Regions from separate parts of the Mesorhizobium subarcticum genome, predicted to be linked through region 3. Evidence: riboswitches for the same ligand, from Rfam matches in the RefSeq annotation. Region 3 holds a riboswitch; each other region holds the start of a gene.
What was found. A riboswitch is a leader RNA that binds a small molecule or an ion and turns the genes downstream of it on or off. The one in region 3 is predicted to bind cobalamin.

Region 1: linked by a shared signal. The riboswitch ahead of ACZYHG_RS27170 (DUF1636 family protein) and the one ahead of bluB (5,6-dimethylbenzimidazole synthase) in region 3 are both predicted to bind cobalamin.
Region 2: linked by a shared signal. The riboswitch ahead of ACZYHG_RS04320 (aromatic ring-hydroxylating oxygenase subunit alpha) and the one ahead of bluB (5,6-dimethylbenzimidazole synthase) in region 3 are both predicted to bind cobalamin.
Region 4: linked by a shared signal. The riboswitch ahead of ACZYHG_RS19630 (DUF1636 family protein) and the one ahead of bluB (5,6-dimethylbenzimidazole synthase) in region 3 are both predicted to bind cobalamin.

The regions. Positions count from the first base shown of each region.
Region 1 covers NZ_CM144237.1:5,531,128-5,536,382, reverse strand. Annotated here, with positions in the region: gene ACZYHG_RS27185 (sugar ABC transporter ATP-binding protein) at 1-680, shown strand, start outside; gene ACZYHG_RS27180 (ABC transporter permease) at 680-1,729, shown strand; gene ACZYHG_RS27175 (substrate-binding domain-containing protein) at 1,798-2,787, shown strand; cobalamin riboswitch at 3,041-3,247, shown strand; gene ACZYHG_RS27170 (DUF1636 family protein) at 3,270-3,731, shown strand; gene ACZYHG_RS27165 (ABC transporter ATP-binding protein) at 3,728-4,516, shown strand; gene ACZYHG_RS27160 (ABC transporter substrate-binding protein) at 4,564-5,255, shown strand, end outside.
Region 2 covers NZ_CM144237.1:939,551-944,805, forward strand. Annotated here, with positions in the region: gene bglA (beta-galactosidase BglA) at 1-1,048, shown strand, start outside; gene ACZYHG_RS04305 (ABC transporter ATP-binding protein) at 1,080-2,192, shown strand; gene ACZYHG_RS04310 (DUF680 domain-containing protein) at 2,274-2,510, opposite strand; gene ACZYHG_RS04315 (DUF680 domain-containing protein) at 2,579-2,776, opposite strand; cobalamin riboswitch at 3,280-3,480, shown strand; gene ACZYHG_RS04320 (aromatic ring-hydroxylating oxygenase subunit alpha) at 3,595-4,842, shown strand; gene ACZYHG_RS04325 (FAD-binding oxidoreductase) at 4,863-5,255, shown strand, end outside.
Region 3 covers NZ_CM144237.1:5,998,560-6,003,814, reverse strand. Annotated here, with positions in the region: gene ACZYHG_RS29445 (TetR/AcrR family transcriptional regulator) at 116-724, shown strand; gene ACZYHG_RS29440 (hypothetical protein) at 827-1,810, shown strand; partial or broken gene bluB (5,6-dimethylbenzimidazole synthase) at 1,975-2,484, opposite strand; cobalamin riboswitch at 2,658-2,839, opposite strand; gene ACZYHG_RS29430 (histone deacetylase family protein) at 3,017-3,943, shown strand; gene ACZYHG_RS29425 (exodeoxyribonuclease VII small subunit) at 3,947-4,198, shown strand; gene ACZYHG_RS29420 (DUF2277 domain-containing protein) at 4,298-4,564, shown strand; gene ACZYHG_RS29415 (pirin family protein) at 4,604-5,255, shown strand, end outside.
Region 4 covers NZ_CM144237.1:4,014,532-4,019,786, forward strand. Annotated here, with positions in the region: gene ACZYHG_RS19620 (cobaltochelatase subunit CobN) at 1-1,606, opposite strand, end outside; gene cobW (cobalamin biosynthesis protein CobW) at 1,728-2,780, opposite strand; gene ACZYHG_RS19630 (DUF1636 family protein) at 2,777-3,211, opposite strand; cobalamin riboswitch at 3,252-3,455, opposite strand; gene ACZYHG_RS19635 (winged helix-turn-helix domain-containing protein) at 3,485-4,684, opposite strand; gene ACZYHG_RS19640 (NADH-quinone oxidoreductase subunit A) at 5,006-5,255, shown strand, end outside.

The DNA.
Region 1 (5,255 bases), 470 kb from region 3:
TCTCGCTCGAAGTCAAGGCGGGCGAGATCGTCGGGCTTGCCGGAATCATGGGCGCAGGGCGTACCGAGTTGCTCAGCGCACTCTATGGCACCGGCCTGTCGGGCCGCTGGGAAGGCGAGGTCGCCATCGATGGCCGGCCCGTAAACCTCAATTCCATCAAGGCCGCGCGCAATGCCGGTATCGCTTTCGTCACCGACGATCGGCGCGGCAGCGGCCTGATGCTCAGAATGGCCGTCGGCCTCAACCTGGTCATGTCGGTGATATCTAGCATCTCGCCATTCGGCCTGATGTCGCCGCGCCGCCAGGCGGATGCGGTGAAGCAGTCCTTCGGCCAGTTCGACATCCGGCCGAAGAATCCCGACATCGCCGTTGGCGCGCTGTCCGGAGGCAACCAGCAGAAGGTTGTGCTGGCCAAGGAAATCCTCGGCAATCCAAGGTTGCTGCTGCTCGACGAGCCGACACGCGGCGTCGATGTCGGCGCCAAGGGCGAAATCTACGCTCGGCTCAGGCAACTGGCGGCACAAGGGCTCGGCATCCTGGTTGCCTCCAGCGAGATGCCGGAGCTGATCGGTCTGTGCGACCGGATCGTGGTGCTGCGCCAGGGGCGCAACGTGGCGGAATTCATCGGCGGCGTCGACGAGCACACGGTGCTGGCCGCGGCAAATGGCAGGGAGGCCTGATGTCTGAAGGCAAGATTTCGACGGCAAGCGGGCCGGTGGCCGCGGCACCGGTGCATCGCGATCCTCTGGCGTTGATCGTGCGCTTCCAGAGCTTGATCGGCCTGGTGCTGGTGGCGATCGGTGGCATCATCTTCTCGCCGCGCCGTCACGGCGCAATCCTGTTCCTCGACCCCGACAACATCGCCAACATCGTGCGCGCGGTGTCGGAGACAGGCATCATCGCCATCGGCATGACCTTCGTGATCATCACCGCCGGCATCGACCTTTCGGTTGGCGCGGTGCTGGGGCTGTCCAGCGTCGTCACCGCGACGATGATGATCTCCGGCGGGTTCGGGCTTATCCCCACCATCCTCGCCGTGCTCATCATGGGCATCGTCTTCGGCACGATCCAGGGCGCCATCTCCAGCCGCTTCCGACTCGAGCCCTTCATCGTCACGCTCGCCGGCCTGCAGGCGGCGCGCGGCCTGGCGCTGGTCGTTTCGGGCAACCAGTACATCAACATTTCCTATGGTGACGGGCCAGGCCTGGCGCCGCCGGTGTTCGCGGTGCTGGGGGAGCGCCTGTTCCACAATACCGTGCCGGTCGCCACCATCGTCTTCATCGTCTTTGCCGCGATCGCAACGATCGTGCTCAACACCACGCGCTTCGGCCGCTATGTCTTTGCCGTCGGTGGCAATGAGCGCGCGGCGCGCATTTCAGGCGTGCCGGTCTCGATGGTCAAGATCTCGGTCTATGCCATCACCGGCTTTGCCGCTGCGCTTGCCGGCATCGTGCATGCCGGCCAGTTCAACTTCGGCAGCGCCAATGACGGCATGGGTTATGAACTCACGGCAATCGCCGCCGTGGTCATCGGCGGCACCAGCCTGTTCGGCGGCGCCGGCTCGATGGTCGGCACCGTCGCCGGCACCATCATGCTGGGCGCGCTCGCCAACATCCTTCAGCTCAACAACATCACGCCAGCCATGCAACTGCTGGCAACCGCCGCGATCATCGTTCTGGCGGCAGTGCTTCAATCCCTCGTTCGCCGCCGCGAGGGTTTGGGTCGTTAGGAGGAATGCGGCAAATGACGACTGAAACCAAGGTCGGGCCCCCGGCCCAACGAGGAGGAGAGTGAGTTATGAAAACCATGAACAGAGGATCGATGCGCGTGCTTCACGCCGTGCTTCTGGCAGGCGCTGGCCTGTGCATTGCGGGAACTGCCCAGGCTGCCGACCCGTTGGTCAAGGCCTGCTCCAAGGACGGCCAGTTCATCATCGGCTTTTCGCAGGCCAATAACGCCGAGCCCTATCGCCAGCATGTCAATGACGAACTGACCGCGGCGGCCAAGCAAGTGCCGGGCTTCACGCTGCAGATCGCCGACGGCGCCGGCAACGTAAACACGCAGACTTCGCAGGTCGATAACTTCATCACCCAGAAGGTGGATCTGCTCCTGATCTCGCCCTTCGAGGCGGCACCACTGACGCCGGCGGTCAAGCGCGCCATGGATGCCGGCATCCCGGTCATCGAGCTCGACCGCAAGACGGTCGGCGACCCCGGCAAGGACTACACCGCCTTCATCGGCGGCGACAATTACAAGATCGCGCTCGAGGCCGGCAAATACACCGCCAAGACCCTGCTGCCCGATGGCGGCGAGGCGGCGGTGTTGGAAGGCTTGCCGAGCTCGACGCCGGCGGTGGAGCGGCTGAACGGCTTCAAGGACGGCGTCAAGGAAAACGCCAAGATCCAGGTGGTGGCCGAGCAGGCCGCCGACTGGGTGCCGGACAAAGCCCAGACTGCCTTCTCCGCCATGCTTCAGGCGCACCCCGATATCAAGGTGCTCTATGCCTCCAACGACATGATGGCGGCCGGCGCGCTGCTCGCCGCCAAGGGCGCCGGCAAAGACGTCAAGATCATCGGTACTGATGGCTTGCCAGGCCCGGCAGGCGGCATCGAAGCCGTGGCCAAGGGTGACTGGGCCGCGACCTTCACCTATCCGACCGGCGCTAAGGAAGCGATCGAGATGTCGAAGAAGATACTGCTCGATTGCGCTTCGTCGGTGGATACGACGGTCACTGTCGACACCACGGCGATCACGCCTGAGAACGCCAAGCAGCTGTCGGGCAAATAGGCCGGCTGCCTTAGCCATCAAATTCAGGGCGGGGTTCACGCGAACTCCGCCCTGTCTGCGCTTCACAGCCGTCACGGCAACTCGAAAGGGGCGGGCTAGGGATTGACAGTGGCAGGGGCGGTCTTCTAATGTTCTGTTATTACATAACCAACGGAAGCAGTTGCATGGGTTTTCTCCGAGGAAGCCCCGGCTGGGTGCCGGGATGGTGACAGGTTTAGTCGAAAAGAATCGTTGCGATGCGCTTCGGGCAAAATTAGCATGGCCCGGTGATGGTCCCCACGCCGAAAGGCAAGGGGTGAAAAGGGAACACGGTGAGATCCCCATGGGATCAAGACCGTGGCTGCCCCCGCAACTGTAAGCGGTGAGCAAGATCCGAAGTGCCACTGGCCGGCAAGGCTGGGAAGGCAGGATTGCGCAAAGACCCGCGAGCCAGGAGACCTGCCATCACTGAGTTGACCGGACGGGGTGTGCCGGGAGGAGACGTGGACGTCGGTCTTGTCGGCCGGCTCGCCAACATCCTTCCGTCGCCAGTTTTGGAAAGTGACGGAAAATTGGACGGCGCCATCCATCATCGCATCATCGTGTGTACGCTTTGCCGCGACATCCCGACTGGTATCAGGTCGGGCGAAAGCCTGTGCGCCGATTTGTGCTCCCGGCTCTCGGCCCACCATGAACCCGCCGTGGCGCGTGGCTTCACGGTCGAAGGCGTCGAATGCATGGCGGGCTGCGCACGACCGCTGACGGTGGCTTTCCAGGCGCCTGGCAAGGCTGCCTATCTGTTCGGCTCCATCGATGCGCAGGCCGATGCCGGCGATCTCGTGCGATTTGCTGGGCTTTACGCTTCGCGCGCCGATGGCTGGTGCAACTCGGGACAGCGTCCGGCAGGATTGGCCGGCAAGACGTTGGCTCGCATCCCGGGCAATCTGGCGGGCAACAGCCGATGACCATGCCACTCCTCGAAGCGCGCGACCTGGGCGCGGTGGCGGATGGCCGGAATCTGGTCCATGCGGTCAGCCTTTCGGTGACATCAGGCGATCGCCTCGCCATCATCGGTCCCAATGGCGCCGGCAAGACCACGCTGCTGCGCATGCTGTCGGGCATGCTCAGGCCAAGTTCGGGCGAGGTGAAGCTTGGCGGGCGCCGGCTGGAAAGGATTTCGACCGCCGAGCGGGCCTTGCACATCGCCGTCGTCGGCCAGACCGACCAGCCGGATCCACGGCTGGCGGTGATCGACTATGTCGAACTTGGCCGCGTCCCGCATGCCGGGCTGAGGCGCAGGAGCGACGAACGCGACATTGTCGTGGATGCACTGCGCCGGACCGGCCTGCTGCCACTGCTTGGCCGCACCATTGGCTCGCTGTCGGGCGGGGAACGCCAACGCGCGCAGCTCGCGCGCGCTGTCGCACAGCAACCGAAAGTGCTGTTCCTCGACGAGCCAACCAACCATCTCGACCCGCGCGCCCGCGCGGAACTGCTCGAACTCGTGGCCGGCTTCGGCATGACGGTGATCGCGGTGCTGCACGATCTGGCGTTGGTGGCGCCGTTCGCCACCAGGGTCGCGGTGATGAACGAAGCGCGGCTGCATGCACTGGCCGCACCGCGCGAAGCGCTGACGCAAAAACTGATCCGCGAGATTTTCGGCGTCGACGTGTTTCGCCTGCGCCATCCCACCGAGGATCGCGAACTGACGGTGTTCGATGTTCCAAACCGCGCCGCGCCGCCGTCCTGACCGAACCCATCGTTCTTCTGACACTGTTCAACCAAGGAGCAAAATCCGTGAAACGTCTCGCACTGTCGCTCGTCTTCTCGCTGCTGGCCTCGACAGCCTTCGCCTTCCCCGTCACCGTCGACAGCTGCGGCAAACCGCTGACCTTCGATGCGCCGCCCAAGCGCGCCGTCATCCACGACCTCAACATGGCCGAGATGGCCTTCGCGCTGAAGCTGCAGCCATCGATCGTCGGCCTGACCGGCATCACCGGATGGTACAAGGTCGGTCCAGAATTCAAGGCTGAGCAAGGCTCCATACCGGAACTGGCGCCAAAATACCCGACGCTCGAAAACCTCGTCGCGGTCGAGCCCGATTTCTTCTTCGCCGGCTGGTACTATGGCATGAAGCCGGGTGGCGAGGTGACCCCGGACACACTTGCCCCACACGGCATCAAGACGCTGGTGTTGACGGAAAGCTGCGTCCATCTCGATAAGAACCGCCCCGCCGCTTCGATGGACCTGCTGTATGGCGACGTCGAAAAACTGGGCAAGATTTTTGGCAATGACGCCGAAGCCGAGAAGCTCGTCTCCGGCTGGAAGGCGCAGCTCGCCGATATCACGGCGAAAGTCGGCAGCGCCAAGGGAACGCGGGTGTTCCTCTACGACTCAGGCGAGGACAAGCCGTTCACCGCCGGAAAATTCGCCATTCCGAGTGCCATGATCACAGCGGCCGGCGGCGACAACATCATGGCCGACATGGA
Region 2 (5,255 bases), 1.5 Mb from region 3:
CGGCGTCGACGGTTTCCGCCTCGACACGATCAATTTCTACTTCCACAGCCAGGGCCTGGAAAACAATCCGCCACTGCCGCCGGAAGAGCGCAACGACCAGACCGCGCCGGCGGTCAATCCCTACAACTACCAGGATCACATCTACGACAAGAGCCGGCCGGAAAACCTCGGCTTCCTCGAACGCTTCCGCGCCCTGCTCGACGAGTATCCGGCGACCGCCGCGGTCGGCGAAGTCGGCGATTCGCAGCGCGGGCTGGAAGTGGTGGCAGCCTATACCGCCGGCGGCAAGCGCGTGCACATGTGCTATTCCTTCGACTTCCTGGCGCCGGAAAAGATCAGTGCCGGCAAGGTCCGCTCAGTGCTGGAGGCCTTCGGCAAGGTCGCCAGCGACGGCTGGTCGTGCTGGGCGTTTTCCAACCATGACGTGATGCGCCCGGCCTCGCGCTGGGCTGCCAATGAGGCCGACCCTACGGCCTATCTCAAGGTGATCTCGGCGCTGCTGATGTCACTGCGCGGCTCGGTCTGCATCTACCAGGGCGAGGAGCTCGGGCTCGGCGAGGCCGATCTGCGCTTCGAGGATCTACAGGATCCCTATGGCATCCGCTTCTGGCCGGAATTCAAGGGCCGTGATGGCTGCCGCACGCCCATGGTGTGGGATGACGGCGCCAAAAATGGCGGCTTCTCCCAGGCAAAGCCCTGGTTGCCGGTGCCGGCCAAGCATCTGTCGCAGGCAGTCAATATCCAGCAGGGCGACCAGGCTTCGCTGCTCGAGCACTACCGGCGCTTCCTCACCTTCCGCCGCGCCCATCCGGCGCTGGCCAAGGGAGATATCACCTTCATCGAAAGCCAGGGCGACACCGTCGCCTTCACCCGCGGCGCCGGCAATGAGCAGATCGTCTGTGCCTTCAACCTCGGCGCCAAGCCGGCGAAAGTTGACCTTGGTAACCGGCCGCTGCAACCTTTGCCGGGACACGGGTTTTCCGGGCAGGCGAGCACCGGTTCGATCGAACTCGGCGGCTACGGCGCCTGGTTCGGACGCATCGACTGAAATCTTTGAGGACATCACTGGGAGGAAACCAATGGCCGATGTCAATTTGAGACAAGTGAAGAAGTCCTACGGCAATCTGAACATTCTCCACGGCATCGACCTCGATATCAAATCGGGCGAGTTCATCGTCTTCGTCGGTCCGTCGGGCTGCGGCAAGTCGACCTTGCTGCGATCGATCGCCGGCCTCGAGGAAATCACTTCAGGCGAGCTCAAGATCGATGGCGAGGTGGTCAACGACGTGCCCCCGTCGAAACGCGGCATCGCCATGGTGTTCCAGTCCTATGCGCTCTATCCGCATATGACCGTCTACGACAACATGGCGTTCTCGATGAAGATCGGCAAGGAGAACAAGGCCGAGATCGACCGGCGCGTGAAACAGGCAGCCGAAATCCTGCAGCTGACCAAATATCTCTACCGGCTGCCCAAGGCGATGTCGGGCGGCCAGCGCCAGCGCGTCGCCATCGGCCGCGCCATCGTGCGCAACCCAAAGGTGTTCCTGTTCGATGAACCGCTGTCGAACCTTGACGCCGCACTGCGCGTCGCTACCCGCATCGAGATCGCCAAGCTCAAGGAATCGATGCCGGCCACGACCATGATCTACGTCACCCACGACCAGGTCGAGGCGATGACGCTGGCAGACCGCATCGTCGTGCTCAAGGACGGCCATATCGAGCAGGTTGGCACGCCGATGGATCTCTACAAGAAGCCCGGCAATCTGTTCGTCGCCCAGTTCATTGGCTCGCCGGCCATGAACATCCTGCCGGCGACCATCGAACAGACCGGCACGCCGACCGTGGTCAGCCATGTCGGCGGGCGCAAGGCCACGGTGACGATTACCACGCCCGCCTCGGCGAAGGGTGCGGCCGTGAGCTTCGGCGTGCGGCCGGAAGACCTGATTGTCGCCATCGGCACGGAGTATCTGTTCGAAGGAACGGTCGATTATGTCGAGCAACTCGGTGAGGTACAGCTGGTCTATGTCGACATTGGCCGCGCCGACCTGCCACTGGTGACCAAGCTGCCGGGCAATGTCGAGGTCAAGCGCGGCTCGACATTGCGGCTCAGTGCCAATGGCGAAGACCTGCACATCTTCGATGCGGACGGACATTCCTTCGCGCTCCAGAAACCGGAAGCAAAGGCAGCCTGAAGCGGCCAGGCCCGCTGGATCAAGGCACAAAAAAGAGCGGCGGGCCAGGCCCGCCGCTCTTTTTTGGATCGACTTTGGCTGTTAGTGGCCGAAGAGGTTCCGGTCGCTGCCCTGGGGCGCCGACTTCTGCACGTCGCCCGACGAGTTGAGCAGCTTGTAGACGGGCGAGCCGTTTTCGCGGATCGAACCCGTACGCGAGTTGTCAACCGAAGTCGCAGCAGGCGGGTTGGCGCTATTGGCGTTGTAGTTGTCGCTGCCGGCGAAAGCGCTGCCGGAAATGGCCAGAACAGCGGCGGCAGCAAGAATGATCTTCTTCATTTCAAGTCTCCTGAATTTCAAGTTTCAACAGAGCGGCAGGCAAGCCCACCGCTCCGGAGGATCGGCTGTTAGTGGCCGAAGAGGTTGCGGTCGGCACCCGTGGCAGGCGTCTGAGCAGCCGGTTCCGACTTCTTGACCGAAGCGGTGTACGAGCTGTCGACAGCAGCAGTGGCTGCAGGGGCATTCGAGCCGTAGTGGTCGCTACCAGCGAAGGCGCTGCCGGAAATCGCCAGAAGGGCGGCGGCAGTGAGAATGATCTTTTTCATTTTAAGTACTCCAGTATTTTTGCTGTCCGTCTAGCGGCGTGTCTTGGGATGAAATCGCGTCGTTCGGACAGCCCCGATGTGGGTGAGCCGTCTGCCGGATTCCAATCACGAAGTTGTTCCGTCTGGGCCATGATTTTACATCTTGTAATTTTAATAAGCATGCCGATCATCTTTTTTTGTGTATTTAATACAATTACTTAAATAAACATGCCGACCCACTCACCGAGTGTATCCGGGCGTCAGCGTTCACACCGTCCTGCACGCATTGTCAACAGAAACGAACCGTTCGGTTCGATTTTAGAAGTTGCTAATAGTCACTTTTCGATACCGTTGGCCTGTTTTCCCCGCGCCAGGAGCCGAAAAAGAGACGATTCGAAACGGCACAGATTGCTAGCCAGACCGGATCTCAGCTGTTCAATCGCTGGCCGGAGCGTTTCGTCCGGCGTGTCGCGCCGCATGGATACGATGTCGCTTTCATGCCGATGTCGCGATCGTTGCCGTGGTTAGATCATGGCATCTCAGGTGCCGCTTCGTGACGACGGGGCGGAGAATTGGGAAGCCGGTCAAAGTCCGGCGCTGCCCCCGCAACGGTGGTGGAGTTCAAGTCGCAACGGGAGACCACTGGGCGAAAGCCTGGGAAGGTGTCGCGACCGTCCGCAAGGACACTCCAGAGCCCGGAAACCAGCCCGAGATATTTGAACTCGACTGATCGCGGTGGGCGGTCAAGAGGCGGATGGTGCATGCCCGGCTTCCGCCGGCCTGCGTCCGGTCCTTCCTCCGTCACCACCAGTTCAGTCCTTGAAGTATGAGGACAGGACATGGATGCTCGCAACGACATGCTGAGGCTCTTGAACAGCCGCAGGGACGGGTTCTCGCTCGAACAACCCTTCTACACCGACCCGGACTACTTCAAGCTGGACATGGAGCTGATCTGGTATCGCGACTGGCTGTTCATCGGCCATGATTGCGAACTGCCGAAGCCCGGCAGCTTCATCACCGTGCAGATCGGCGACTATCCGGTCGTGCTGGTGCGCGACCAGCAGGGCAAGATCAACGCTTTCCACAATTCCTGCCGCCATCGCGGCAGCCGTGTCTGCAACACCGACAAGGGCACCGCCGCCAAACTGGTCTGCCCCTATCACCAGTGGACCTATGAGCTGGACGGCCGCCTGCTGTTCGCCCGCCAGATGGCCGACGGTTTCGACAAGAGCCAGTTCAGCCTGAAGCCGGTCGCCTGCGAAAGTGTCGCCGGCTACATCTTCATCTGTTTGGCAAAGGAGCCGGCCGACTTCGCACCGATGCGGGCGATGATCGAACCCTATCTCAAGCCACACCGGCTGGGCGAGGCGAAGGTCGCCTTCGAGAGCACCATTGTCGAGAAGGGCAACTGGAAACTCGTCTGGGAAAACAACCGCGAATGCTACCATTGCGCCGGTAACCACCCGGAACTCTGCAAGACCTTCCCGGAAGCACCGACCGTGACCGGCGTGCAAGGCGCCGACAGCGATCCCGAAATGCTGGCGCACTGGGCGAAATGCGAGGCCGCCAGCCTGCCGAGCAAGTTCCGCATCGATCCGGCCGGACAATACCGCGCCACGCGCGCACCGCTGCTGCGCGATGCGGTCAGTTACACGATGACCGGCAAGCGCGCGGTGAAGAAGAACCTGTCCGACAGCGTCTCGGCCGACCGCATCGGCACCTTGATGCACTATCACTACCCGACGACGTGGAACCACATCCTCATCGACCATGCCGTTACTTTCCGCGTGCTGCCGATCAGCGCCACGGAAACCGCGGTGACAACCAAATGGCTGGTGCACAAGGATGCGGTCGAGGGCGTCGACTACGATCTCGCCGAGCTCATCCATGTCTGGACCGAGACAAACGACCAGGACCGCCGCATCGTCGAGGAAAACGCCTTTGGCATCCTGTCGCCGGCCTATGAACCCGGCCCCTATTCGGAGCTGCATGAGGGCGGCGTGATCCAGTTCGTCGACTGGTACGCGCGCTTCATCGGTCCGCGCCTTGCCGAAGGCGGCCGGCCGGCGCTGCGCAGCGTGGCTTGAGAGGTTAAGGAATGAACGCGATGACTGACCTTGGCCTTTATCGCCATCTCGATCAGATGGCGCCCTGGAACGACAGGCTCCAGGTGCTGGAAGTGATCGGCGTCAGCGACGAGGCGCCTGACGTGAAGACCTTCACCTTTCGCTCCGACAACCAGACCTGGTTCCGCTACAAGCCGGGCCAGTTCGTGACGCTGGAGCTGCCGGCGCCAGACGGGCCGCTGATGCGCACCTATACGCTGTCGTCGTCGCCGTCACGGCCGTTCTCCATCGCGGTGACGGTGAAGGCGCAGGCAGGCAGCATCGGCACACGCTGGATGTTCGACCATCTGAAGCCCGGCTCGCACGTCAAAGCCTATGGACCGAGTGGCGACTTCTCGCTGCACAGCCATCCGGCGGCCAAATATCTGTTCATC
Region 3 (5,255 bases):
AATTCCTCGACAAAAGGCGATCCGACAATTACATACGACGCGTATGAGGATTAGATAGACTATACGCTACGTATGTCAATTGGCATACGGAGCGTATGTGAGTAGGGCCAGACGCATGCACAGACCCCGCAAGGAGATGATCGCCGAGACGCGCGCCAAGCTGATCGCCGCGGCCCGCCAGGCCTTTGGCACCATTGGCTACGCCGAAGCGGCGATGGATGATTTCACAGCATCGGCCGGGCTGACACGCGGCGCGCTCTACCATCATTTTGGTGACAAGAAGGGGCTGCTGGAGGCGGTTATCGCCGAGATCGACGCCGAGATGGCGGCTCGGGTGAACGAGGTTGCGTCGAGAGCGCCGACCCGCTGGCAACGTTTCGTCGACGAATGCACGACCTATATCGAGATGGCGCTGGAGCCGGAAATCCAGCGCATCATGTTCCGCGACGGCCCGGCCGTGCTGGGCGATCCGGCACAATGGTCGAATGCCAATGCCTGTGTCGGTTCAATGGCCGATCATCTGGCCGCGCTGCAGGGGGAAGGGGTGGTTGTCCCCGGGCTCGATCCCGAGACCGCCGCACGGCTGATCAACGGCGCGAGCAGCCAGGCATCGCAACGGATCGCCAATTCGAACGACCCCGAAGCGACGTCGAAGATGGTGGTGGCGGCGTTCAAGCAGCTGCTTGAAGGGCTGTTGAAGAAAAACAGTGGCCGCACCGACTGACAGCAAACACAGATTCCAGACCGATCCCCGGCATTTGCCGATGTTGACAATCGCCGGTCTGGGTTCATCCTCTACCTCCATCTCTGAGGGGAGATTCGGCGCATGTGGGATTTCGAGATCGGCCGGTCGGTGTCCATCATGATGCGGACCTGGCCGTTCATTGTCTTTCGCATGATCGTCTATTTCGGCATCACGCTGGCCTACATCATGGCGACCGGCACCGGCGCCTCGGTCGGCTATGGCGTCGGCCATATCTCCACAGATCCAGATGGCCCATTGTCCTTTGCCCTATGGGGCGGCGTGGTCGGTTTCGGCATCGTCTCGATCGCCGTCTACTGGATCCGCGAATACATCCTCTACGTCGTCAAGGCTGGCCATATCGCCGTCATGGTGCATCTGATTGATGGCCGGGATGTTCCCGACGGCCAGAACCAGATCGCCTATGCCAAGCAAGTTGTCACAGAGCGTTTCGCCGAGGCCAACATCCTTTTTGTCGTCGACCAGCTGGTCAAGGGCGCCATCCGTGCCATCACCGGCCTGCTTGGCGGTATCGCCGCTTTCCTGCCGATTCCGGGCCTGAGCGGCTTGGTCTCTTTCATCAACACCGTGATCCGCCTGTCGCTGACCTATGTCGACGAGATCATCCTCGGCTACAACATCCGCATCAACTCATCCTCGCCGTTTGAGACGGCGCGCCAAGGCGTCGTGCTATATGCCCAGAACGGCAAGGTCATGGTCAAGAACGCCGTCTGGCTGGCGGTCATCATGTGGGGCGTGTCGTTCGTCATCTTCCTGCTGATGCTGGCCCCGGCCGCGGCCATTCTTTTCATGATGCCCGGGCAGCTTGCCGGCTGGGCCTTCGTGCTCGCCATCGTTTTTGCCTGGGCCTTCAAGGCTGCCTTCATTGAACCCTTCGCCATCGCCTGCCTGATGCAGGTCTATTTCAAGACCATCGAGGGCCAGGTGCCAGATCCAGCCTGGGACGCCCGGCTGGCCGAGGCGTCGTCGAAGTTCAGGGAACTCAAGGACAAGGCGCTCGCCTCCTTCGGCGGCTCGCGCTGGGGCACTGCGGGCGCGACCCGCTGATCGGCGGGGAGCGCCGGCGCAACAGCAACGGTGTTGAGATGCGCCACCGCTGACTTGAGTGGTGCCTCGCCTTGCCCGCAAAAAATCTCGCTCATGATCAGTTCGGGTAGCGGCAAGCGCCGGCCCCAGCCATGTGTTTCAAGGTCTGGTTTGGGCGCGAACTCGGAGACACGGCCAACGCAGAGATAGGCGATCGGCGTCACGTGCTCGGGAATGGACAGCAGGCTTTTCAACGCTTGCGGCTCGATGATGCTGACCCAGCCGACGCCAACGCCTTCGGCGCGCGCGGCCAGCCAGAAATTCTGCACCGCGCAGACCGTGCTGTAGAGATCCATCTCCGGATTGTGCCAGCGTCCGAGCGGCGAACCCTTCGAGCGCTCGCGGTCGCAGGTGATGCAGATGTTGAGCGCGCTCTCGCAGATGCCTTCCAGCTTGAGCTTGCGGTAAAGCGCCTGTCGCTCTGCCTCGATTTCAGGCAGTTCCTGTTCGCGCGCGGCCAGAAACAGGTCACGCACCTTCTCCCGTCTGGCGGCGTCGCGGATGACGATGAAATTCCATGGCTGCATGAAGCCGACCGATGGCGCGTGATGGGCTGCGAGCAAAAGCCGCGCCAGCACCTCATCGTCGATCGCGGTTGGCAGGAAATGGCTGCGCACATCGCGCCGTGTGAACATCGCACGATAGACCGCGTCGCGCGCTGTCTGGTCGAATCCGTCGCCCATAGGAGCGGTCATGTGTTCCGGCATCGCGTGTCCCCTTGCGATTGCAATAGTTTGACATCGTCAGAGCGCACTTTGTGCGTCCAAGTGGACGCACGTTGCTCTGATGCCACCCGCCTGACCATGCGGATGACGATGCCTGCCAGGCCGGTCTTCTGGCTCGGGATCAACCCGCGTCCGGTGCCTTCCCGTCATCGACAGTGGCATTTACCGGCGCGGTCCCCCTCACAGCGTTGGGCACGCCACGGAATTCAACCGTGTTCCCGATTCTCCCGCCAGAGCATTTGCAGCCAAGTGAAATCACTTGGCGTCGCAGAATGCGGCTAAACAAACAGACCGGCGGGCACCAGGCAGTGACGGCGACCTTACGCCGAAGCGCCCGCGGCGCCAATCCCCGCAGCGACGCCAATGGACGCAGGCGTGATTTTCCCCAGCCATCAAGCCGCAACGCATGGCCATCGCAGCGCCGGGGCACTAGATAGGGAGCATGACAACCCGTCTCTACACGCACCCTATCTTCCTCGAACACCTCACGCCGCCCGGCCATCCCGAGCGGCCGGACCGCTTGCGCGCCATCGAGCGCGTCCTCGACGACGAAACCTTTGCCGCACTCGACCGCGTCAAGGCGCCGGAGGGCGATGAGGCCACCATCCTCTATGCCCATCCCGCCGATTTCGTGGCCCGCGTCCGCGCCGCCATTCCTGACGAGGGCATCGCCCGCATCGACGCCGACACCACCGCCAGCCCGAAGAGCTGGCAAGCGGTGATCACCGCGATCGGCGCCGCCAACGCGGCCGTCGACGACGTCTTTGCCGGCCGCGCCGACAATGTCTTCGTCGCCGCCCGGCCACCCGGCCACCATGCCGAGAAGAACACGGCGATGGGCTTCTGCTTTTTCAACACGGCGGCGATCGCTGCCCGCTATGCGCAGAAGAAGCATGGCGTCGAGCGCGTTGCCGTCGTCGACTGGGATGTGCATCACGGCAACGGCACGCAGGATATCTTTTGGGACGATCCCTCGGTGCTCTATTGCTCGACGCATCAGATGCCGCTTTATCCCGGCACCGGCGCGAAGAGCGAGACCGGAGCCGGCAACATCGTCAACGCGCCCTTGGCGCCGCAGACCGGCAGCGAGGTGTTTCGCGATGCCTTCCTGTCGCGCGTGTTGCCAGCACTCGACAATTTCGCGCCCGATCTGATCATCATTTCGGCCGGCTTCGATGCGCACCATCGCGATCCGCTAGCCGAGATCAATCTGACAGAGGATGATTTCGACTGGGCGACCGGTCAGCTGATGCAGCGAGCGGCCCGCCACAGCGGCAACCGGCTCGTCAGCCTGCTCGAGGGCGGCTACGATCTGCAAGGATTGGCATTTTCAGTCGCCGCTCATGTCGGGCGACTGATGAAAGGATGAATGATGGCTGCTGAGACCAACGAAGACGTCAAGGCGATGAGCTTCGAGCAGGCACTCGACGCGCTGGAGAAGATCGTCGATGATCTGGAGCGTGGCGACGTGCCGCTCGACCAGTCGATCAAGATCTATGAGCGCGGCGAGGCCCTGAAGGCGCATTGCGACCGGCTGCTGAAGGCCGCCGAGGACAAGGTCGAGAAGATCAGGCTGTCGCGCGATGGCAAGCCGGTCGGGACGGAGCCCCTCGACGCGGACTGAGGCACGGTGTTGTCTTACCGAGTTTTGGACATGATCATGATTGAGGATAGAGTTCATCCCGACTGAAACGGCTCCGGGACAAGAGGAGATACGGAAGCGATGTGCAGAAACATCAAGACCCTGTTCAATTTTGATCCGCCGGCAACCAATGACGAAGTCCGCGACGCGGCCCTTCAGTTCGTCCGCAAGCTGAGCGGAGCGACCAGGCCGTCGAAGCAGAACCAGCACGCGTTCGATCATGCCGTCGAAGCCATTGCGGCGTCGGCGCGCGAGCTGCTCGATTCGCTCGAAACCCACCAGCTTCCGCGCAATCGCGAGGAGGTGGCGGCCAAGCTGCGGGCAAAGGCGGCGATCCGCTTTGCCTGATGCGTGCAGGCGGGCATTGTCCGCTGACAAGGAGGTCTCGTGAGTTTCTTCCCCGGGAAAGACCCTGAAGCGGGCGATGCTTTCGCCAGCGACCAGATCGAGCTGATGGTCATCCCGAACGCCAAGGACATTGGCGGCTTTGAGGTGCGCCGCGCCTTGCCGACCGCCAAGAGGCGGCTGGTCGGCCCGTTCATCTTCTTCGACCGCATGGGGCCGGCGATCCTGCGGTCCGGCCAGGCGATGGATGTCCGTCCGCATCCGCATATCGGCCTGTCGACGGTGACTTATCTGTTCGACGGCAAGATCAGGCATCGCGATTCGCTCGGCACCGAAATGGTGATCCAGCCCGGCGACGTGAATTTGATGACCGCCGGCCGTGGTATCGTCCATTCCGAGCGGACGCCCGAGGAACTGCGCGGCGCGCCGATGTCGATCTCCGGCCTGCAGACATGGCTGGCCTTGCCGGACGGCAAGGAGGAAGTCGCCCCGGTGTTCGAGAACACGGCTGCCTTGCTGCTCCCCGAGATCGACGCTGAAGGCATCAGCGGCCGCGTCGTCATCGGCGATTTCCAGGGACTGCGCTCGCCGGTGCGGGCCGATACCGAGACGCTCTACGCCGACCTCAGACTGGCGCCGGGCGCCAGCGTGAAAATTCCGGCTGATGCCGAAGAGCGCGCCATCTACACGCTGG
Region 4 (5,255 bases), 2.0 Mb from region 3:
CAATCTCAAGCGTTGTAAGAAGAGAGCCTGCAGCGGAACTGCCAATCTCCCCCCTTGAGGGGGGTGAGGAACGGTCCGCGCAGCGGACGGAAAGCCAATTGCTTGGCTTTCCGAGCGACGAACGCCCGGAGCGACAGCGAAGGGCCGAGTCCGGCAGGACAGAGAGGGGGGCCTCGCGCAACCCTGTCTCGTCTTTTGCCTTCCCCCACGCAGCTTCGACGGCAGTCATTGCCTCAACCGGCAATTCCTTCGAGAAGCTCAGATAGTCGTCCAGCCCCAACCCACCATCGCCCCGCTCCAGTAAATCCAACAACTCGCGCGGCGATTGCGGAATCCCCTCAACCACATAGCCCTGTTCGCTGAGGTCATGCAGCATGGCAAGCACACTGGACGGCACGTCGAGACCGACGGCATAGCCGGTGCGGCCAGGCGCGCTTGGATAATCCGGGATCAGGATGGCGAGCTTGCGCCCGGCGCGGGGCGTCTCCTGCAGGCGAATGAACGCAGCGACACGGTCTGCCACCTGCGCCACACGATCCGGTTCGGGCCGGTTGGAGAAAGCGCGATGGCCGAGCGCGGGATCAACCTCGCTCTCGCCCTTGAAGGAAATCGCTCCGGCGAGGATGCGGCCATCAAGTTCGGGCAGCACGACATGCATGGCAAGGTCGGCGGGTGCCAGGCCGCGCTGATTGTTTTCCCAGACATCGCGGCGGGTGGTGGCGACGATGACCTGGAAGACGGGCACGCCGGCGCGGTCGAACAGGGTTTCGACGCCGGGCTCGGCGCCGGAGGCGAAGGCGGTCGCGGTGATGATGGCGGCGGGGTTTAGCGTGGCCAGCGCGGTTTCGACGAAGGCGAGGGAGGTCGGGTCTTTCAGGCTGGAGACGAAGATGGGGATCGGGGCGATGCCGCGCTGGCGGAGCGCTTCAAAAAGCGCGTCGATGGGCGCGACGTCGGCGGCGAGCAGCATCGAGCGATAGAACAGGATGGGGATAACACGAGCGTTGACGTTGTCAACGCCGGCGTTTGAAAGATCCAGTCGTTCCACAACTCCGCGCCCAGGCTCGTAAAATCCGGCCTTCGGCACTGCAACCGGCGCCGAAACCGTTGCTTCCCCTCCAGCCAAGCCTGCCAATCGCTGAACCAGCGCGCTCATATTGGCCGGGCCACCCTCGCGGAAATAGCCGAGCAGCGCGTCCAATTCCTCACGCGGCAGCGTTGAGGCTTCGATCAGTCTGAGGTCCTCGTCGTGGCTTTCACCCGGAAGCAAAGCCAGCTTGATGCCGCGTTCGCGGGCTGTCGAGGCAAGCTGGTCGCAGCCGTAGCGCCACCAGTCGTAGCCGCCGAGGATGCGGACAAGGATGATTTTGGCGTGGCGCGCCACACGGTCGATCCAGAGGTCGACCGACATGGGATGGCGCAGGTCGCGCAGCGCCGCCAGCCGCATCGAGGGCAGGCGGGCGGCATCCGCCTTCCATGCGGCCGCAAGGCCAGCAAGGTCGCTGTCTGTAAAGGACAGGGCCACGATATCCGCCGGCGTCTGCCGCAGATCGACCGGCTCGGCGAGATCGTCGAGCGAGGCGGAGGTCGTGGTGAGGATATGCATCGCGGTCTAGCGCGGTTATCCGTTTCACGGAAACGGCGAACCGCTCTATCTCCTTGTTTTTACGCAATTCCTGTGGGAAGCCCGTGAAACACTTTTCCTGGAATTGCTAGGGCGGTTGGCGTCAGCCGGCGAGTATAGCTTCGATTGCCGGGCGGTTCAGCCCCTTCAGGCCAATGACGACGAGGCGCGAGCGGCGATCGTCTTGCGCCGTCCAGGCGCGGTCATAGTAATGATTGACGCGCGGCCCGACGGCCTGCAGCAAAAGCCGCATCGGCTTGCCGCCGACTTCGACGAAACCCTTCACGCGCAGCACATTTTCCTGTTCGGCGGCGGTGGCGACGCGCTTTGCCAGATCATCGGGATTGGCGATCGAGGGAATGTCGACGATGAAGGTGTCGAAGTCGTCATGCTCGTGGTCGAAGGCGCCGTCATGATGGGACTTGCGGTTCTCGATGTCGTCCTCGACGGCGAGCCCGAGGCCGAGCAGCACGGAGGGATCGACCTTGCCATGCGACGTCGGCACGATTTTTACCGCGCGGGCGGAATGTTCATTGATGATGGCGTTGGCGCGGGCCGAACCGGCGGCGTCCATCAGGTCGCTCTTCGACAGGATGATCAGGTCGGCGCAGGCGATCTGATCCTCGAACACTTCCTCGACCGGGTCGTCATGGTCGAGGCTGTCGTCCTGAGCACGCTGCGCCTGCAGGGCGTCCATGTCGTTGGCGACACGGCCCTCGGCCAGCGCCGGGCCGTCGACCACGGCGATGACGCCATCGACCGTCACCCGGCTCTTTACGCTCGGCCATTGGAAGGCCTGGACCAGCGGCTTGGGCAAAGCGAGGCCCGAGGTTTCGATCAGGATGTGGTCGACTTTCGGCGTCAGCGACAGGATCTTGTCCAGCGCCGGAACGAAATCGTCGGCCACGGTGCAGCAGATGCAGCCATTGGCCAGTTCGACGATGTTTTCCTCCGGGCAGGTGTCGATGCCGCAGCCTTTGAGGATTTCGCCGTCGATGCCGATGTCGCCAAATTCGTTGACGATGATCGCTATGCGCTTGCCGCCGGCGTTTTCGAGGAGATGGCGGACCAGCGTTGTCTTGCCGGCGCCGAGGAAGCCGGTGACAACGGTGCAGGGTACACGGGAGAGATTGCCGGCCGGATTTGGAGCGCTCATGGTTGGTCCTTCAGCATGTCGAGAGGTGGAATACGGGCCACGAGGCCGCGCTTGAGGGAATCAGGCCGGCCGCGCCATGGGATGAGGCCATCGGTCGAGGTGGCGAAGAGTTTTGCGCAGGTGATGAGGTCGGGGCCGCTGGTCGGGGTCAGGTCGCCGAAGACATAGCTCCAGCAGCCATCGCGCAGGATCGCGGCGCTGAGACGGCGCTTGCAATTGCCAAGGCATTCGACCGTGCGGACGCGGATATTGTCGGCCGCTGCGGCGCGGCGCGTATCTTCGGCCAAAAGTTCGCCGGCGCGGGGATGCGCGTCGGAGCCGGCCTCATTGCGGCAGGAAGCACAGACGATGACGGTGACGCCCGCCAAGGCATCGTTGTCGGCGGACGAGATATCCGCTGTGCCAGCCGAAAAACTGCTGTTCTGGTCCAAAAAGCCGGGCTCCTTGCCCGGAAACCCGCCGGGCGATCGGATTCTTCTGTCGCAGACGGCAGGTCTCCTGGCTCGCGGGTCATCGCCTTGGATAGCCGCCTTCCCGGGAACTCCCAGTGGCTTTCGGCCTTGGCTCTTCGCTTACAGTTGCGGGGACAGCCGCGGATTTGGGATTTCGTCCCGCACCGCATTCCCTCTTAGCCCTTGCCGTTGCGGGCAGGGGACCGTCTGGATCGGATTTAGGCTTTTGCGGGTGGCGGTGTCAACGCGGGGTTACGACATGGCGATGTCGGCCAGCGCCGGACCCAGACCACCGGCCGGCGTCACGTCCATGCGTTCAAGGCCAAGCCAGCCCTGCATCTGCTTCAATTCCTCGAACAGTTGCGCAGCGGTTTCAGGCGGTGCGCCGGGTTCGGGGTAGGCGGCATGGACGCGCAGGACGCTGCCCGGCCGGTCAGCCCTCAGGTCGACGCGCGCCACGATCTTGTCGCCGAGCAGGAAGGGCAGGACGTAATAGCCGTATTGGCGCTTTTCGGCGGGCGTGTAGATTTCGATGCGGTAGTGGAAATTGAAGAGGCGTTCAGAGCGCGACCGTTCGAAGACCACCGGGTCGAACGGCGCCAGCAAGGCGCGGGCCTCGATTTTCCGGGGCAGGCGGGCGTCCTTGTCAAGGTAAGCCGGCTTGTCCCAGCCCTCGACACGCACCGGCAGCAGTTCGCCCAACTCGACCAGTTCCTCCAGCCGGCCCTTCATGTCGGCCGGCGACAGGCGGAAATAGTCGCGCAAATCGCCTGATGTCGCGATGCCGTGGGCGCGGGCCGAGATGCGCAGCAATTCGCGATGCGCGTCCTCGGCAGCCGGCACCGGCAGATCGAGGATCGCCTGCGGCAGCACGCGTTCCGGCAGGTCATAGAAGCGCTCGAAGCCGCGGCGGTGCGCCGTGGTGATACGACCGGCCCAGAACAGCCATTCGAAGGCGTGCTTGGCGTGGCTCCAGCCCCACCAGCCGCCCGAACCCTTCTGGCCTTCCAGCGCCGAAGCGGCAATCGGGCCGCGCGCGACAACCTCGCGGTAGATCTCTTCTATATAGGCGGCGTGCTCGCGACCCCATTTGGCCAGGCCGAGATACATTTCATCGCCTTGTTCGGCGCGCTGCATGCGCCAGCGCATCAGCGGGTAGGTCTCGACCGGCAGGAACGAAGCCTCATGCGCCCAGTATTCGAAGATTGTGCGCTTGCGGGTGATGGCGGCATTGTCGAGCAGAGCGAGCGGGTAGGGGCCAAGCCGCGAATAGAGCGGCATGTAGTGAGCGCGTACCACCGCGCTTACGGAATCGATCTGCAGCAGGCCGGTGCGGGAGAGCACGCGGGCGAAGTGGCGGCGGTCGGGCGTGCCACTTGGCCGGGGATCGAGAAACCCTTGCGCGGCGAGCGCGATGCGCCGAGCCATGGGGAGCGAGATCTTTTCCTTCATTCGGATGCGACTCTGAGGCGGTTCTGACGGATGATTCCAAGCCATGCTAGCAGGGTTTTGGCGGCAACCGTGTCAGGAGACAAAAGTGGAGTAAAAAATGAAGGAAATCAAACAGGAGCCGATCGGACCAGTTTAGCGCGACATGCCGTCCAGGACGGTGTTTTGAACAAGGTTTGACTTGCTTCGCTGGAAGTGCTGCGCTAACCCTCGCCGCGTTGCAACATAGGCCCCTTAAAACGGTTCAGCGGTTAAACTGTCACGCTTCCGCATTAAGGTCCGGTGCTGTAATCAAAGTGGATTGGCTCCAACGGAAAGCCGAGCATGAACGCACTTCTCAGTTCGTACCTGCCCATTGTCTTGTTCATCGGCGTGGCGCTGGTCGTCGGCTTGGCGCTGCTGGCCGCACCGTTCCTGGTGGCGTACCGCAATCCCGATCCCGAAAAGCTGTCCGCCTACGAGTGCGGTTTCAACTCGTTCGACGACGCCCGCATGAAATTCGACATCCGCTTCTACCTGGTGTCGATCCTGTTCATCATCTTCGATCTGGAAGTGGCCTTCCTGTTTCCCTGGG